One region of the Parerythrobacter aestuarii genome, then DNA from elsewhere that is predicted to be linked to it. Evidence: predicted binding sites of a transcription regulator. Region 1 holds the regulator's gene; each other region holds the start of a gene.
The links. Region 1 encodes LexA, which represses DNA repair genes until DNA is damaged. Its sites were predicted from a motif close to GTTCCNCNCTTGTTCT; they were not measured.

Region 1 (6,133 bases):
GCGGCACGCATCTCCTCAAGCTCTTCCTGCGTTGCGTAGCAGCGATAGGCGTAGCCGTGTTCGAGCAGCTTCTCTGCTACTTCGACATGGCGCGAACCGCGTTCCGACTGGAATACCGGCGCTTCATCATAGTCGAGCCCAAGCCAGTCCAGGCCTTCGAGGATCTTGTCGATCGCATCCTGTGTGCTGCGCTTCTTGTCGGTATCCTCGATCCTGAGCAGCGCCTTGCCGCCATTGTGCCTTGCGAAAAGCCAGTTGAAGAGTGCGGTTCTCGCACCACCCAGATGCAAATATCCGGTTGGCGAAGGGGCAAAGCGGGTAACGACTGTCCCCGTTCCTGCTCCATCAGTGCTTGCCATCTTGCGTGGCTTCCTTTCAATTCAAATCCATGGCGACCAACGGCGCTCCCGAAATACCTCTGGCAGGCGATCCGGGGCCAGGTCATGCTGCAATGCAGCAACGCCCTTGGCACTCGCGCTGGCGCTTGTCCAGCGTAGCCGATGTGCTGGAGCGAGAACTCGGCAGTTCCGGCTTCGACAGGGCCCCCTGGGTCGCTGTCGCCATGGCCGTCGGGATCATTCTCTGGTTCGTGTTGCCGGGCCCGTGGCAATGGGTGGCTCTCTTGGGCTTGTGCGGGCTGGGCGCGCTGTGCGGCTGGATGATCCTGGGACAGTCAAGGTTCGTGCACATGGGCATGGCATGTGTTGCGCTGAGCCTGGCACTGGGCTTCGGTACCGGCCTGATCTGGGCTCGATCGGCAATGGTCGGGGCGGAAGCGATTCCCGCACCTGCGGTCGAGTGGTACTCGGGTCGGGTGCTCGCTCGCGAAGAACAGCCGGCGCGCGACCGGATCAGGCTGGTGCTGGCGGTTCGCGATGCAGAAACGGGCACCGCACGCAAGATCCGTGTCAACGTGCCCCTGGATCAGGCGCAACCGGAATATCGTGAAGGCGCTGTCGTACGGCTGAGGGCGCGGTTGATGCCGCCATCGCCGCCGATGGTTCCGGGTGCCTACAATTTCGCCCGCAGGGCATGGTTCGATGGGTATTCGGCGACTGGCTCAGTGCTCGGTCAGATCGAGTTAGTGGAGCCGGCGCCGCCACCGTCGGGCCTTGTCGCTGTGCAAAGGGCACTTTCCACCCATGTTCGCAGCAAGCTGCAAGGGTCTGCCGGATCCATCGCTGCTGCATTTGCCAGCGGGGATCGCGGAGCCATCGCTGAGGCCGATGAGGAGGCCATGCGCGATGCTGGCTTGACGCACCTGCTTTCCATCAGTGGCCTGCATGTCAGTGCGATTATTGCGGCAGCTTATCTTCTCGCCATCAAGCTGTTGGCGCTGTGGCCGTGGTTTGCCTTGCGGGTGCGTTTGCCGCTGGTGGCTGCAGCGGTCGGGGCCGGGGCGGGAATCGGCTATACGCTGTTGACCGGGGCAGAAGTGCCGACCGTGCGAAGCTGCGCAGCGGCGGTGTTGGTCCTGATAGCGATCGCGCTGGGTCGTGAACCATTATCGCTGCGAATGCTGGCCGTGGCTGCGGGGTTTGTGATGCTGCTCTGGCCCGAAGCTGTGATCGGGCCGAGCTTCCAGATGAGCTATGCCGCCGTCATGGCTATCGTTGCCTTGCACAACTCCAGTCCGGTCAAACGCTTCCTCGCTCCGCGTGAGGAGAGCTGGTTCTTCCACACGGGCCGGCGAGTCCTGATGCTGCTGATGACCGGATTGGTGATCGAGATCGCGCTGATGCCGATCGTGCTGTTTCATTTCCATCGGGCCGGAGTCTACGGCGCACTGGCGAATGTGATGGCGATCCCGTTGGTCACCTTTGTCTCGATGCCGCTGATCGCAGTCGCGCTTTGCTTCGATCTTGTCGGTCTCGGAGACCCGTTGTGGTGGCTGGTCGGACAGTCGCTTGACCTGTTGTTGAACATTGCACATTTCACGGCGGAACAGCCTGGAGCGGTCAAACTGATGCCGCAGATGGGCATGGGGACATTGGCGCTGTTTGTGCTCGGCGGGCTTTGGCTGGCCCTGTGGCAGGGCCGCAAGCGGTTGCTCGGCTTTGTTCCGACGGTCATGGCGACGCTGTCGCTGCTGCTGACGCCCGCACCTGATGTCCTTGTTTCCGGAGACGGGCGACACGTCGGTATTGTCGAAGGGGACGGCTTGATCATGCTGCGGGAGAGCCGGTCGGACTATGCCCGCGACAACCTGATGGAGCTGGCCGGGATGCAGGGTGAACCTGTCACCATCACCGACTGGCACGGCGCGCGTTGCAGTCGTGACTTCTGTTCGCTCACGCTCCGGCGCGAGGGCAGGGACTGGCAGCTGCTGATGGCGCGCAGCCGCGACCGGATCGAGGAGCGGGCGCTGGCGGCAGCATGTGACCGGGCGGATATCGTCATTGCCGACCGTTGGCTGCCGAGGAGTTGCAGGCCGCAATGGCTCAAGGCCGATGGGCGGTTCCTGAGCCGGGAAGGAGGACTGGCCCTGTTCCTGGAAGAGGAGCGTTTCACTAGCGTTGCCGAGAGCGAGGGCGAGCATGGCTGGTGGCGGAGCCGACGCGAGGACTAGGTCGCCATCACAGAGGGTTGGGGGAGCGGCAGTAGGCGGGACAGCCTCAAGCGGGGACAGCCGCTCCCCACGGGGTAGAAATCAGTGGTAGCGGCGCAGAAGCCCCGCGAGCTTGCCCTGTACCTGCACCTGCTGGGGGGCATAGACCTGCGCTTCGTAAGCGGCATTGGCCGGGTCGAGCCGGATCTGCCCGCTGTCGCGATGCAGGTACTTGAGCGTCGCTTCCTCATTGTTGACCAGCGCTACGACGATCTCGCCATCGCGAGCGGTATCGGTGCGGCGGATCAGCGCGAAGTCGCCATCGAAAATGCCGGCTTCGATCATCGAGTCGCCGGAAACCTCCAATGCATAGTGATCACCCGGGCCAAGCAACGCGGCCGGGACCGGCAGCGACTGGTAGTCCTCCAGCGCTTCGATCGGGGCACCAGCGGCAATGCGGCCATGCAGCGGGATCTCGATCACATCGTTGGCCGCCTGCGGCGCAACCGTGGGGGCAATTGTGCGGCTAGCAACGACGTCGTTGGCAGGCTTGCCACCGCCCACGACATCTTCAGGTTGCTTGAGCACTTCCAGTGCACGGGCGCGATTGGGCAAGCGGCGGATAAAGCCGCGCTCTTCCAGCGCCGAGATCAGCCGGTGGACCCCGGACTTGCTCTTGAGATCAAGCGCTTCCTTCATTTCCTCGAACGAGGGGGAAATTCCCGTATCTTCCAGTCGCTGCTGGATGAAGCGGATCAATTCGTGCTGCTTTGCGGTCAGCATGTCGGGTGGCTCCCTATAGCCTGTTCCAACTCCGCCCGCGGATGCGAACGAATGCGGAACAATTAGGCAACCAATTTTGCCAAGTCAAGCATTTCAGGGGTTTTCCACCAGGAACGCCGGAACAGATGTTCCCGCTTTCGTCCCATCTCCATGCGCGGGACGGTCGATCAGCGCGTGCGCTTTGGACAGCGAAAGGAGCGCGCTGCTGTCCTGTTCGACCAGCGGAACCAGCCCCTGCGGCGTCCATTCGGCACGCAGGAATTCGCGCCGCACACCACCGGGCGGGCAATCCGCAGCCAGCGGCAGGGGCAGTGCGGTCGGCAGGCAGCTGTGCGCACCGGAGAGCTTGCGCAGCGCAGGCAGCATGAACAGGAAGCCGGTGACGAAGGCCGAGACCGGGTTGCCCGGCAGCCCCAGCACCAGTTGTTTGCCGCGCCGCGCTACCATCAGTGGCTTGCCCGGCTTCATCGCCACTTTCCAGAAGTTGAGCTCGGCGCCGACAGCTTCAAGCGCAGGCCTGGCGAGGTCATGGTCGCCGACCGAGGCGCCGCCGGTCAGCACGATCATATCGGCATCGGCATTGGCCTCCAGCGCGGCGACGATGGCATCGAGCTGGTCGGGCAATGGCGCGCCGGTGCGGATAGTGCAGGGCAGGCTCGATGCGAGCGCCGCCAGCATCGCGCCATTGCTGGCCGGGATCTGATGCCGGGCGCACTCGGTCGGATCGCTGGCCAGCTCGTCCCCGCTGTCGAAGATCGCGAGGGTGGGGCGGGCATGAACCGCGACCTGTGCGTTGCCGGATGAGCGGACCAGCGCCAGCGCAGCCGGTCCGATGCGGGTTCCCGCCTCAAGCAGGACATCGCCGGGCGAGAACTCGAAGGCCTTGCGCCGGATGTGCTTGCCGGTGGGCGGGTCCTCCAGCGCTGTGACTGTTTCGCCGCTGACCTCGGCATCTTCCTGCAGCAGGACGCGCTCGCCACCATCGGGCATGATCGCCCCGGTCGAGATGCGGACACATTCGCCCGGCGCAATGCTGCCTTCGAATGGCGCGCCGCAGCGGCTTTCGCCGACCCGCTGCCACGGGCCTTGGCCAGCCACGGCATAGCCATCCATCGCCGAAAGGTCGGCCGGGGGCTGGGTGCGCTGGGCGACCAGCGGTGTGGCTACGTAGCGCCCCACGGCCGCTTCCGGCGTTACCGTCTCCGCCGCCAGCGGCTCGACCAGTGCCAGCATCCGCGCCTGCGCGTCTTCCAGGCTCAGCTGTGGGCTGCTCATTCGGCGGTCCAGTGGCCCGACTTGCCGCCGCGTTTTTCCAGCAAGCGGACCTCGCCGATGACCATGCCCTTGTCGAGCGCCTTGGCCATGTCGTAAATCGTGAGCAATGCGACGGAAGCCGCTGTCATTGCTTCCATTTCCACCCCGGTCTTGCCGGTGAGCGAAGCGGCCGCGCTGACCGAGATCCCGCCATCGGCATAGTCGAAAGTCACGTCGATCGCGTCGAGCCCGAGCGGGTGGCACAGGGGAATGAGCTCGGCAGTTTTCTTCGCCGCCATGATCCCGGCGATCCGCGCCGTGCCGAGCACGTCGCCCTTGGGCGCATCGCCGGCCTTGATCGCGGCGAGGGCTTCGGCGCTCATGCGGATCACGCCGCCCGCGCGGGCCAGCCGCTGGGTTGCAGGCTTGCCGCCGACATCGACCATGTGCGCCGCGCCCGATTCGTCGAGGTGTGTCAGCCCACTCATTTCGTCGTCACCCCGGCACACATGGACCGCATGTTACACAGTCCAAGCGCGAAAAAATCGGCGGCCTCAATCGGTGGTTGATACCGCAGAATTGGAAGGTTGTTGCAGGTTGTCATGCGGCCTCCATGCCAGAGTCGAAGGGAGTAGGACAGAGGTCTGACCAACTGCTCCCATCCCCGTTCGGGCTGAGCTTGTCGAAGCCCGGTTAAGACGCTTGTAGAAACGTGGTGGCTGCCCTTCGACAAGCTCAGGGCGAACGGATCAGGGTGCTATGAGCGCCCTCGTGGCGGCTTCGACATCGTCCTGCCGCATCAGGCTCTCGCCGACGAGGAAGGTGCGTACACCGGCCCGGGACAGGCGCACACAGTCGGCGTGGGTGTTGATCCCGCTCTCCCCGACCAGCAGCGCGCCTGCGGGTGCAAGCGGGGCGAGCCGTTCGGTGGTGGCAAGATCGGTGGTGAAGGTCTTGAGATCGCGGTTGTTCACGCCGACCAGCCGCGATTGCAGCGCGTGCGCGCGCTCCATCTCGGTTTCGTCATGCACCTCGACCAGCACATCCATGCCGTCCTCGCGGGCGGCGGCTTCGATCTCCTGCATCTGCGCATCGGACAGGGCAGCGACGATAATGAGGATCGCATCGGCCCCCATCGCGCGGGCTTCGGCGCATTGCCACGGATCGACCATGAAATCCTTGCGCAGGGCCGGCAGGGTGCAAGCCGCGCGGGCTTCGCGCAGGTAATCGGCGTGGCCCTGGAAATGGGGTTCGTCGGTGAGGACGGAGAGGCACGCTGCACCGCCTGCTTCATAGGCCTGAGCATGAGCGGCCGGGTGGAATTCGGCGCGGATCAGGCCCTTGGAAGGTGAGGCCTTCTTGACCTCGGCGATCAGGGCAAAGCCGGTCTCGGCCTTGGCGCGCAGGGCCGCTTCGAAGCCGCGCGGAGCGGATTGCGCGGCGATGCGCTCTGCCAGCTCGGCAGGCGAGGTTGCGGCCTTGCGGGTGGCGACTTCGTCGTATTTGCCGGCGCAGATTTCTTCGAGCTTGTTCATCGCGCCATCTCGA
Region 2 (6,133 bases), 250 kb from region 1:
TTGCACTAAGGCCATATCAAGAGAGCGTGCCCAAGGGCCTGGGCTGGCGCATCGAGGGGAATTTTCACACATGGTAGCAGCAGCATCTGCAAGCGGCGCTTCGCGCGACGGGTGGTCTTCGCGTTCGGCATTTATCCTTGCCGCAATCGGCGCGGCCGTGGGCTTGGGCAACGTTTGGCGTTTCCCGACTCTGGCCGGAGAAAGCGGCGGCGGAGCCTTCGTGATTTTCTATATCGCCTGCGTTTTCCTGCTCGGCCTTCCTTTGGTGCTGTCGGAAATTTTCATCGGGCGCGCGGGTCAGACCGACGCGGTGGGATCGATCAAGAAAGTGGCCGAGGATTCCGGTGCTTCACCCCGCTGGTCGATCTTCGGTGCGATGGGTGCCGTCGCGGCATTCCTCATCGTTTCCTTTTACTCCGTCGTGGCGGGCTGGGTTCTTTATTATGCAGGCGTGATGGGCTGGGACCTGTTGCAGGCCATCGGTTCAGGCGAACCGTTCCGCGGAGCGCTGGTGGGTGAGAGCCAGGAAATGATCCAGGGCCGCATGGGCAATCTCTTCGCCAGCCCGGGAATGCTGCTATCGATGCACCTGCTGTTTATGGGTCTGACTTTATGGATCGTGGCGCGCGGGGTCGGCTCCGGGATCGAAAAGGCAGCGACGTGGCTGATGCCAATGTTCTTCGTGCTACTGGTAGGTATCACCATCTATGGCGCGGTGGTCGGCGACATGACCGACGCGATCAAGTTCCTGTTCACGCCTGACTGGTCGAAATTGACGCCTGCGGTAATGAACTCGGCACTGGGGCAGGCGCTGTTTTCGCTGTCGCTCGGTGTTGCGGGACTGATCACATACGGTTCTTACATCCAGGAAGGCAGCAAGCTCGGTTCGACTTCGGCGGCGATTGCGATTGCCGATACCAGCGTGGCGCTGATTGCCGGGATGATGATTTTTCCCATCGTCTTTGCCGTTGGCCTGGACCCCGCGGCGGGGCCGACCCTCGTGTTCCAGACGCTGCCCTTCGCGTTCCAGTCGATGCCGGCGGGTGCCTTGATCGGCTTCCTGTTCTTCGTCCTTATCCTTGTGGCAGCTGTGACCAGCTCGATCTCTCTGCTCGAAGTTCCGACAGCATGGGGCATCGGCGAACGTGGCTGGAGTCGGCACAAATCGGCGCTGATTTTTGGCGGCGGGGCATTCCTGATCGGGATCGCTTGCCTGCTTGGCTACAATGTCTGGGCGGACGTGCGCCTACTGGGATTCTGGTCGCTGTTCGAGAATACCGACATCCTCGATACGGTGGATGGCTTTACGGGCAAGGTCATGCTCCCGTTGGGTGCGCTCCTCACGTCGATCTTCGTTGGCTGGAAAGCCGACCAGAAGATGGTGCAGGACGTGACAGGTCTCACCGGGCCTATGTTCGGGGTGTGGCGTTTCCTGATCGCCTGGTTGTGCCCGCTGGCGGTCGGCATCATCCTTGTTACCGGCCTGTTCCCGTCGGTTCTGGGGGGATGATTTTCTCCATTGGCGTGCGCATAATTCGGGAGTAGCTCTCGCTTTCGACTGGCAGGGCGAGAGGGTCTCGCTGCGGGTCGGTGGGAGCTCTCCCGGTTATGTTTCTTGATCGTGTAAAACCGCTCGATGCGATCCTTGCGACCGCTCAAAAGAAATCGCTGCATCGCTCGCTCGGGTGGCTGCAACTGACGCTACTGGGGATCGGCTGCGTTATCGGCACCGGCATCTTCGTTCTCACTGCAGTCGGGGCCCAGAAAGCGGGTCCGGGCCTGATGGTGGCTTTCGCCATTGCCGGGGCGGTCTGCATCGTGGCAGCGCTCTGCTATGCCGAGATTGCGGCGATGGTTCCTGTTGCGGGGAGCGCCTATACCTACAGCTATGCCACTATGGGCGAGTTCCTGGCGTGGACAGTGGGTTGGGCGCTGATTATGGAATATGCGATTGCCGCCAGTGCCGTGTCGGTCGGATGGTCGGGATATTTCAGCGGTACGATCCTCAACGAATTCTTTGGTATCCAGTTGCCCGCCTGGCTCAGTGCTGGGCCTTTGGCACTTGGCGGTGCTGAAGGCGGGTTTGTCAACCTGCCGGCATTGTTCATCGCGCTGGTTGTTACTGGCCTGCTGGTGATCGGGACCAGCGAGAGCGCCAAGGTCAATGCGATCCTCGTCGCAATCAAGGTCACGGCACTGACCGCTTTTATCGCGCTCACGTTGACTAGTTCGGAATTCAGCGCCGAGAAGTTCAACCCCTTCCTTCCTGCGGGTCTGTTCGGGGGGTGGGGTACCGGTGTTGGAGCGGTCGGTGCGGCGGCGACGATGTTCTTCGCCTACGTTGGGTTTGATGCGGTTTCGACTGCCGCAGAAGAGACCAAGGACCCCCAGCGGAATGTGCCTATCGGATTGGTGGGGTCGCTGCTCTTTTGCACTGTGTTCTACATCCTAGTGGCTGCCGGAGCGATCGGGACGCTGGGCGGTCAACCGATCATGGATGCCGCCGGTTTCCCGCTTGAGGCCGGGTCGGCTGAATTGGCGCGGCAATGCGCCATGCCAGAACACGCCGGTGCGCTGGTGTGCTCGAACGAAGCATTGGCACATGTCCTGCGGGCGATTGGTTTCTCCGGTATCGGTAATATGCTCGGCATCGCGGCTTTCCTGGCTTTGCCTTCGGTCATTCTCGTGCTGATCTTCGGACAGACCCGTATCTTTTTCGTGATGAGCCGCGACGGTTTGCTACCGGAAAGGCTCAGCGCCGTGCACCCGAAGTACAAGACTCCGCACGTGGTGACGATCCTGACCGGGCTTGCTGTTGCCATCGGTGCGGCGTTTTTCCCGGTTGGCCAGCTGGCTGACATTTCCAATGCCGGCACGCTCTATGCCTTCCTGATGGTTGCAGTGGCAGTGATGGTGTTGCGCAAACGGGATCCCGACCGCCAGCGACATTTCCGTGTGCCGTTTGTGTGGGTGATTGCGCCGCTGACGATCATCGGTTGCGTCCTGCTGTTCTTCAACCTGCCCAGTGCAGCGATGCTTTTCCTGCCGGGTTGGGGCCTGATCGGCATTGTGATCTACTTCGCCTACAGCCGTGGCCGGAGCCATCTGGGCCGCGGGATTGTCGAGGTTGTCGACGATGTTGCAGGCGAGGAGACGATGGTTCCCATCCATCCGGACCAGCCATAGTTTTTGGTGCATTGTGAGATCAGGGCCGTCCTCGGGGCGGTCCTTTTCGTATGACCATTGCATATCCAGGCGCGATGGAACATAAACGGAACATACGAGTAGATTCGCCATGCGCCCGACAGACACCCTGCCAGCGCTCCCGACTCTGGGAAGCGCCGATATCGCCGCCCTTTCGGCGGCGCGGAGCAATCGCTGGCGTCCGGGTCTTGCCCGGCAGGGGCAGTTTGCACGGCATAGCGAGGTTTTCGCCAGCGCGCGTGAAGCAAGCGGGGCGGGGGTGGCACTGTCGCTGGCACTGGACGAGCTGCGCTCGCGGGTTTCGGGCGAAACCGATGAGGCGGAGGATCGCCGGGCGATCATCTGGGTGCAGGACCGGCAGGCGGCGCGGCTGACCGGACGACCGTATCGCCCGGGCCTGCCGCAGGCGATCCGACACCGGCTCATCCATGTGCTGGCAGACAAGCCGCAAGACCTGTTGTTCGCGCTCGAGGAAAGTCTGCGCTGCCGCGAGGTGGCCTGTGTGATCGGCGAACTGGCCGGCAATCCGAAGGCGCTCGATTTCACCGCTTCGCGTCGCCTCAGCCTCGCGGCAGAAAAGCATGGCGTGTCGCTGTGGCTGGTGCGGCTCGATGCCGCGCGCGATCTTTCGTCCGCCCGCCTCAGGTGGGACGTGACCAGCGCGCCATCGCCTGCCCCCGAATGGAACCCGCAGGCTCCGGGCATGCCGAGCTGGAAAGCCGAACTGTTCCGGGCGCGCAGCCATGCGCCGGGCAAATGGATGATGCGTGATGACGGTACAGGATGTGTCGCCAGTCGCCCGCACCACAATGACGGCAAGCGATCCGCCCCGGCGAATCCTTTCCATCTGGTGCGCGCGTCTCGCGATCGATCGCTGGCGGCTTGCTGAAGGGTGCGAGCGGGGGGAAGGGCCAGACGCCGAACCGCTCGCGCTGATCACCGAGACCGCCCATGGCCCGCGGATCGACGCGGCCAACAATGCTGGCACCGCTGCCGGTGCGCGCAAGGGGATGATGCTGGCCGATGCGCGGACGCTGTGTCCGCAGCTGAAAGTTGCTCCCTCCGATCCCGCCGGCGATCTCGATGCGCTGGAGAAGCTCGCGCTGTGGGCACAGCGCTGGGGGCCATGGAGCGCGCTCGACCCGCCCGACGGAGTGATCGTCGATGTCGCTGCGGTTGCGCACCTGTTCGGCGGGGAAGCGACGCTGCTGGCCGATGCGCAGGCGCTGTTCGAGAAGCGCGGGATCACCGCCCGGCTCGCCATTGCACCCACTGCGGGGGCGGCCTGGGCGTTGGCGCATCATGGCCCGCCGCGCAGCATCCTGTCGCCCGATGACGATATGGCCACGCGCCTGTCCGAACTGCCTGTCGCAGCACTGCGGCTTGACGACGATGTCATCACCATCCTGCGCCGCCTGGGCCTCAAGAAACTCGGCGAACTGGGCTCTGTCGGCCGCGATGCACTGCTGCGCCGGTTCCGCAACCGCCGTTCGCCCGCTGCCAACCCGCTGGTGCGGATGGACCAGCTGCTGGGCAAGGTGCCGGAACCGCTGCTGCCTGTCATCGCCCAGCATGATCCGCTGGTCCAACGGCGCCTGCTGGAGCCGATCCGGCATCGCCAGCTCCTCGACCAGGTGCTGGCCGACTTGGCCGAAGACATGGCGCGCGAGCTGGAAGGGCAGGGCAAGGGCGCCCGACGGCTCGAACTGGGCCTGTGGCGGGTCGATGGCGAAGTGGTGGTGCGGCGGCTCGAACTCGCCGCCGCCACCCGTGATCCGGCGCATATCTGCCGCCTGTTTTCCGAGAAGCTCGAGGGGATCGACGCCGGTTTCGGGATCGAGACCGTGCGCTTGCGCGCCAGTTGGGCCGAGCCGCTAGCGCTGGCGCAAGGGGATATCGAGCAGGCGGCAGAACAGCATGGCACTTCGCTCGCGGCTTTTATCGACCGGCTGACCACGCGACTCGGCGCTCAAGCGGTGCGGCGTCCGATACCCTATGGCAGCCACATCCCCGAACGGGCCCAGCGCTGGCAGCCCCCGCTGGAGTCGCCGCCAAGCGAGCAGGAGGAACTGCGCTTCCACACCCGCCCGCTCAAGCTGCTCGACCGGGCCGAGCCTATCGCAGTTCTCTATGCCACCCCCGATGGCTATCCCCAGCGCTTCCGCTGGCGCGGCAAAGTGCATGAGGTGACCCGCTGCGAGGGGCCTGAACGAATCGCGCCGGAATGGTGGCGCGAACGCTCGACTGTGCGCCTGCGCGATTACTACCGGATCGAAGACAGCAAGGGGCGGCGCTACTGGATCTATCGTCACGGCATCATCGGCGATGGGCGGGGTGGCTTGCCCGAATGGTTCCTGCAGGGTCTATGTGCCTAGCCGCCAGCGACCAATCCCCTGCGCCCACGCCGTGCAACAGGGATGTTGCCGAAGTTTGCAATCGGACCCGATTCCACTTCCTCAATATAGACAGTCGCGTTGAACACGGCCTGCGGGATAGGCCGCTCGAAAACGAAGCCGCACCGGCCATCTTCCGTCCACACCACAGTGCCGAAAAATTCGCGCCCGTTCCAAGAGAGTAGGCCCGACACACCTTTCGCAGGAGGAGTTTCGGTATCAAAGCGAGCCCCTGTGCGAGAGAGGTCCGACAGGACCACATCCAGAACCCCGCCATGCGTTTCGAAACAAGCTGGGCAATGCACCGTCTGGCGCTGCATCTTGCGGCGTTCTTCCCGCACCGGCTCTGTCAGTTCCTGCCCCCCTGACAGCATGGCCATCGCCTGCATCCTGTTCATCTGTGCACCCCGTTTTTCCTTATGGGACCGGAATGCCTTGCAATGGTTACCCATGGGGCAGCGTAAATGGTTAGCGGCGCAGGAAGGATACAAAGAAAGGCCCGCCCCATGACGTCACGATCACAAGGCGGGCCTGAT
Region 3 (6,133 bases), 250 kb from region 1:
AGGCCATCGGCCAGACTGTCACACTGGTGCGGACCAACCCGGCGACCGGGCAGGAAACCCGCGAGCGGGCCGAAGTGCTTTCGACCGCAGGCGGCGTGGTGGTACGGATCGGCAGCCGGATCGAAGTGCTGCGCGACGATGGCCTGCCGGTGCGTGTGGTCTTTGACAGGGTTCCGCCGAACCTGCGCGCAAGGCCCACGCTTTCAGTCAACCTCGACTCGACTCGCTCGGGCCGCCGACCGGCGCAGATCCGCTATTTGACGTCCGGGCTCGACTGGGAGGCCGATTATGTCGCGCTCTATAATGAAGGCGACGGCACGATCGACATGCAGGGCTGGGTGACGCTGAACAATAGCACCGGCACTACCTTCACCCGAGCCAACACGCTGCTGGTCGCGGGCAATCCCAACGGCAGCGGTCGCAGCTTCGGTTCGTCGTCTTCGCGTGGCATGGTCCGCCCCGGATCGGAGGCAGCCGACCGCGAACAATTGGGCGATTTCTATCTCTATCCGATCAGTGGTCGTACGACGATCGCCAATAACCAGACCAAGCAGGTCAGCTTCCTCGATGTCCAAGGCGTCGCCGCTCGCAAGGTCTATGCCCGCACGGTCGGCTGGATGCAAAACGATGGTCGCCCTGTGAATGCCTCGAGCGAGATTGCATTTTCCTCTTCGCGTGACGGAGGCCTGGGCGATGCGCTGCCTGCCGGGACGGTTCGTTTCTACCAGCGCGATAGTCGCGGCACGCCGCAATTCATCGGCGAGAACGGGATCGGTCACACGCCGATGGGCAGCGAGCTCAGCCTGCGTACCGGCGATGCTTTCGACATCTTTGTGCAGGCAGAGGTCGAAAAGCGCGAGACAATCACCAGCGCCGATTGGGAACGCTCCGCACGCTATCGTGTGATCCGCGAAGGTCAGGAAGTCGAGCGCGTCGATGTCGAGCGGCCCAAGCGATATTACCGCACGACGATGCGATACAAACTCACCAACGCCAAGAACACGCCGGTCAATGTGGACCTGGTCCAGGCCGGGCTTGATCGCGGATGGTGGGGCAATGATTTCCGTGTCGTGAGCGAAGATATAGCCGGCACGCAAATCAATAACGATCGCCGAAAATGGGTCGTGTCGGTGCCGGCCGAGGGCGAGCGCACCGTCCGCGTCACTTTCGAAACTCGCTGGTAGGAGTGGGCCGATGAGGCGGCTTGCCTCTTTCCTCCTCGCCGCCGCGGCGGTTACCTTGCCAGCCCATCCGGCACTGGCGCGGGAAACCGTCGATGCGTCGGATCCGCAAGGGCTTTCCGTCACGATCTATCGTGATCCGTCTCGCGGCGAATACCAGGCCATGAACCCTGGTTGGCCGCGCGGTTTCGCCATGATCAGTGAGACTCGCAGTGTCACTCTGCCGCCGGGTGAATCGACAATCCGCTTCACCGGGGTGGCGGAAGGCATGGTGGCGGTCAGTGCGATCGTGACTGGGCTGCCCGGCGGGACCATCGAGAAGAACCGCGATGCCGATTTGCTGAGCCCGGCGGCATTGGTCGATGGCACGCTGGGCAACCGTGTTCGCATTACCCGGACCAATCCGGGAACAGGGGCGCAGACCAGCGAACAGGCCATCGTTCGCACTCGTGCCGATGGCGGCATCGTGCTGCAGACGCAGGACGGTTATGAAGCGGTGCGCTGCTCGGGTCTGCCTGAAGGCCTTGCGTTCGACCGCGTACCAGCCGGGCTCTCTGCCAAGCCTGTGTTCTCTATCAATACCAACAGCGATAGCGGCGGAACCTTTACTGTTACGCTCACCTATCTTGCCTGGGGCTTCGACTGGGAAGCGCACTATGTCGGCACGCTGGATGAGGGTGGGGCACGTGGCAAGGTCCGCATGCGGCTGATGAGCTGGCTCACCCTGCTCAACGATAACGGCCAGAGTTTCCCGGATGCCGAGCTGATGGCAGTGGCGGGCACGCTCAATATCGAAAGCAATTTCGAACAGCTGTCCGATCCTCCCACGGCAAGACCGCTGCGGCTGACCTGCTATCCCATCGGCAGCACTGCGCGCGGATCGCCGGTGCCGAACTACGACCCGCGCTATCCGCCGCCCCCTCCGCCGCCGCCTATGGCACCAATGATGGAATCGGCCATGGCCGACGGCATCATGGTCACAGGTGCCCGCATGCAGCAGAAGTCGGTCGTCGGCATGGTGGCGCAGGAAGAGCAATTGGGCGACCTGAAGCTCTACCGTGTCCCGGAAGCGATTACCGTCAATGCCAAGGGGCTGAAGCAGGTTGCCTTCCTCGACAAGGACAAGGTCGAGGGCGAATACGTCTACACTCTGCGCTGTGACCCGTGGAACTTGCCTAACCGGTTCGAGATGCAGGAGTGGTCACCGCAGCCCGCCGACATCGTGTTCGAAACCGTCAATGACGAGGAGCACGGGCTGGGCGTCGCCCTGCCCACCGGCGGCCTTACGCTGTTCGAACCGAGCGCGTTCGGCGACCAGCTCGTCGCTGAGAATCGCCTGCGCGATTATGCGGAAGGCCAGGACGTCGAGATCGATCTGGGCCAGAGCTCGATGGTGTTCGGTGCTTGCGGGCGCGAGCTGGAAGAACGCCCGGCGGATCGCCTCGGTGAATGGGTGACCGTGGGTGCCCGGCTCAGCAATGCCCGTAATGGCAGCGTGCGTATGCGGCTGTTGCTTGGCAGCACGGCTCAGTGGGAAATCCGGCAGGGGCGCAGGGCGCTCAAGACCAAGGACGGGGATTTCATCCTCGAACTCAAGTTGCGACCCGGCGAAGAACGCGAAGTGCGTTGGGACGTTCGCATGCCCGCCACTGGCGAGGGCGACGCATGATCCGCTCCGTACCAGCGAGATAGATCCGTTCCGAACAAATCTTTTTGTTCCGCTCTTGTTCTTTTGGAACAAACGCGGTACATACCTCAACAGTTGAAAGGCAAACGAGTGCCGGTGGCAACTGACGAAGGGGTATGACATGGCTGCGGAACTGAAACTGGTAGACAAGGAATCCAACGTGGACCGTCAGAAGGCGCTTGACGCAGCACTCGCCCAGATCGACCGCGCATTCGGCAAGGGTTCGGCGATGAAGCTGGGCTCGAAAGAAGCGATGAATGTCGAATCGATTTCGACCGGCTCGCTCGGCCTCGATATCGCGCTTGGCATCGGTGGCCTGCCCAAGGGGCGGGTGATCGAAGTCTATGGCCCGGAAAGTTCGGGCAAGACCACGCTGGCCCTGCATGTGATTGCTGAAGCGCAGAAGGCTGGCGGCACAGCAGCCTTTGTAGATGCCGAGCATGCGCTCGACCCGGTCTATGCCAAGAAGCTGGGCGTCGATATCGACGAATTGATCGTGTCGCAGCCCGATACCGGCGAGCAGGCGCTCGAGATCACCGATACGCTGGTGCGTTCGAATGCGATCGACGTGCTGGTGGTCGATTCGGTTGCCGCGTTGGTGCCGCGGGCGGAAATCGAAGGCGAGATGGGCGACAGCCACGTTGGCCTGCAGGCGCGCCTGATGTCGCAGTCGCTGCGCAAGCTGACCGGCTCGATCAACCGCAGCAAGTGCATGGTGATTTTCATCAACCAGCTGCGCATGAAGATCGGCGTGATGTACGGCAATCCGGAAACGACAACCGGTGGCAATGCGCTCAAGTTCTATGCTTCGGTTCGCCTGGACATCCGCCGCACCGGCCAGATCAAGGATCGCGACGAGGTCGTCGGCAACTCGACCCGCGTCAAGGTGGTCAAGAACAAGGTTGCCCCGCCGTTCAAGCAGGTCGAATTCGACATCATGTATGGCGAGGGCATCTCCAAGATCGGCGAAATCCTCGACCTGGGTGTCAAGGCCGGGATCGTGGAGAAGTCAGGCTCGTGGTTCAGCTATGACAGCATCCGCATCGGGCAGGGGCGTGAGAACGCCAAGACCTATCTCAAGGAAAACCCGGAAATTTGCGACAAGTTGGAAGCCGCCATTCGCGGTAAAACCGACGAGGTCGCCGAGGAGATGATGGCCGGTCCTGACGCGGAGGACTGAGACGCTCTTCTCAAGCGGGTGCCGCTGCGGGTTCGACTCCCATTTCATGCACCCGAACACATGGATCGCCGGCGCGGATGCCCCGAAGTCCGCGCCGGCTTTTCCGTTGGTTCTTGCAGCTTGGCCCAGGGCCGCTAACGCGACAATATCGAGGATCGCCGCCGAACCGATCCGGGCAAGTAAGTGGCCGGGACGCCAGCGAGGAGATGAGCGGATGACCGACAAGGCAGCCTGGGAAGGTCGAGTTGGAATGACCTGGGCCACGCACTGGTCGCGCACCGACCGAAGTTTCACCGGTCTCACCGATCTGTTGCTGGCGAGGGCCAGTGCCCGGCCGATTGAGCGGGTGCTGGATATCGGCTGCGGGGCAGGGGAGCTATCGCTGGCTCTCGCACGCGCGCATCCTGCGGCCGAGATCGTCGGTGTGGACGTCAGCGAAGATCTTGTTGCAGTGGCGCGTGAACGAGGAGCAAAACTTCCCAATGTCGGCTTTGAACTCGGCGATGCCGCGATCTGGCAACGCGAGGGATTCTCACCCGATTTGCTGGTTTCCCGCCACGGGGTGATGTTCTTCGACGATCCTGTCGCTGCCTTCTCGCATCTTCACGGTATCGCGGCAGTCGATGGACGGCTTGTCTTCAGTTGCTTCCGGGCGGTGTCGGAGAATCTTTGGGCGCAGGATGTTGTCGGCCTCCTCCCGCCCGGTAGTGATGAACCGGGTGATCCGTTTGCACCGGGCCCTTTCGCATTTTCCGATGCAACCCGCGTCGAAGCCATCCTCACCAAGGCAGGTTGGCTCGATGTCACGATCGAATCCGTCGATTTCGCTTTCGTGGTGGGCGCAGGAGAAGACCCGATAGAAGATGCCCTGGCCTATTTCGCAGTTATCGGTCCGGCCGCGCGCGCAGCTTCGCAGCTGGGGGATGCCGAGAAGGAGCGCTTCCAAGCCAGGCTGAGGCGCTATCTCAAACGCCATGCCAGCGGTTCGATCGTCGCGTTGAAAGCCGGAGCCTGGATTGTGGCGGCCACCAAGGGCTGACAATGCCGCTCAGGTCCTCAGCGTGCTCGTCCTCAGCTTCGGTTTATGAGAGAGACCCGCTTCTTCCTGGATCATATCGCGGAACTCGTCGCGCTTTTCGTGGATGGAGGCAATCACCGGGCCCATCGGGACGCCGATATCTGCCAGGACAGCTTCCGAAAGCTGCAACGAACTCTCCAGCTGCTCCGGTACGGCATGGCTGGCACCTGCGCGATAGAGTTCTGCGGCATGCTGGCTGTCCCGGGCACGGGAAACAATCAGCAGCTCTGGGTGATCGGTGCGCAATTTTCGAGTCAGGCGTTCGGCCAGCACCGGCTCGTCCATCGTCAGTACGACTGCAGGTGAAATTTCGACTCCCAGCCGGCTGAGCGCATCGCCGCGACTGGCATCGCCGAAAACGGCATGATAGCCTTTCCTGCGGGCACTGGAAATGAGGTCGGCGTCGCTATCGATTGCGACATAGGCGCGGTCATGCGCCTTGAGCATGTCTGCCACCAACATCCCGACGCGCCCGATCCCGATAATGATGACGCGCGGCACGTCGTCATCGACATCGTCGGTAACCGGCACCGGCTCAACCCGCCGCCCGATGGCACGACCGAGCATGGCGAGCAGCGGCGTGATGGTAAGGCCGATGGCTGTGACGATCTGCCAGAACTGTGCGGTGCCGGGCTGGATCAGCATGGCCGAGCCGGCAGCCGACATCACGATCAGTGTGGTTTCCGACGGGCTTGCCATCAGGATCCCGGTTTCCGCAGCGGTCGAGCGGCGCGCACCCATCAAACGCAGCAACATGCCAGTGACCAGCGCCTTGAACACAAGCACCAGCATGACGGCGGCGAGTATCGTCCAAAGGTGCTCCCAAATGCTGGAAAGATCGATACTCATGCCGACTGTGATCAGGAACACACCGAGCGCGAGTCCCTTGAACGGCTCCATGATCGATTCGACTTCGCTGTGGTATTCGGTTTCCGCGATCAGCAACCCGGCGATGAGGGCGCCGACGATGGGCGAGAGGCCGGTCACTGCGGTTGCCAGGCTCGCTC

Region 2: QPW08_RS08280 (ImuA family protein) is a predicted target of LexA. The motif match lies at 3,263-3,278, and genes of this name have one in related genera.
Region 3: recA (recombinase RecA) is a predicted target of LexA. The motif match lies at 2,897-2,912, and genes of this name have one in related genera.

What each region holds. Positions count from the first base shown of each region.
Region 1 covers NZ_JARBWD010000001.1:1,945,073-1,951,205, reverse strand. Annotated here, with positions in the region: gene gltX (glutamate--tRNA ligase) at 1-359, opposite strand, end outside; gene QPW08_RS09530 (ComEC/Rec2 family competence protein) at 389-2,569, shown strand; gene lexA (transcriptional repressor LexA) at 2,651-3,331, opposite strand; gene QPW08_RS09520 (molybdopterin molybdotransferase MoeA) at 3,425-4,606, opposite strand; gene moaC (cyclic pyranopterin monophosphate synthase MoaC) at 4,603-5,073, opposite strand; gene trpC (indole-3-glycerol phosphate synthase TrpC) at 5,335-6,120, opposite strand; gene trpD (anthranilate phosphoribosyltransferase) at 6,117-6,133, opposite strand, start outside.
Region 2 covers NZ_JARBWD010000001.1:1,692,861-1,698,993, forward strand. Annotated here, with positions in the region: gene QPW08_RS08270 (sodium-dependent transporter) at 71-1,510, shown strand; gene QPW08_RS08275 (amino acid permease) at 1,609-3,186, shown strand; gene QPW08_RS08280 (ImuA family protein) at 3,296-4,093, shown strand; gene QPW08_RS08285 (DUF6504 family protein) at 3,975-5,579, shown strand; gene QPW08_RS08290 (PilZ domain-containing protein) at 5,576-5,995, opposite strand.
Region 3 covers NZ_JARBWD010000001.1:2,199,660-2,205,792, reverse strand. Annotated here, with positions in the region: gene QPW08_RS10750 (DUF4139 domain-containing protein) at 1-1,184, shown strand, start outside; gene QPW08_RS10745 (DUF4139 domain-containing protein) at 1,195-2,850, shown strand; gene recA (recombinase RecA) at 2,990-4,048, shown strand; gene QPW08_RS10735 (class I SAM-dependent methyltransferase) at 4,263-5,087, shown strand; gene QPW08_RS10730 (cation:proton antiporter domain-containing protein) at 5,097-6,133, opposite strand, start outside.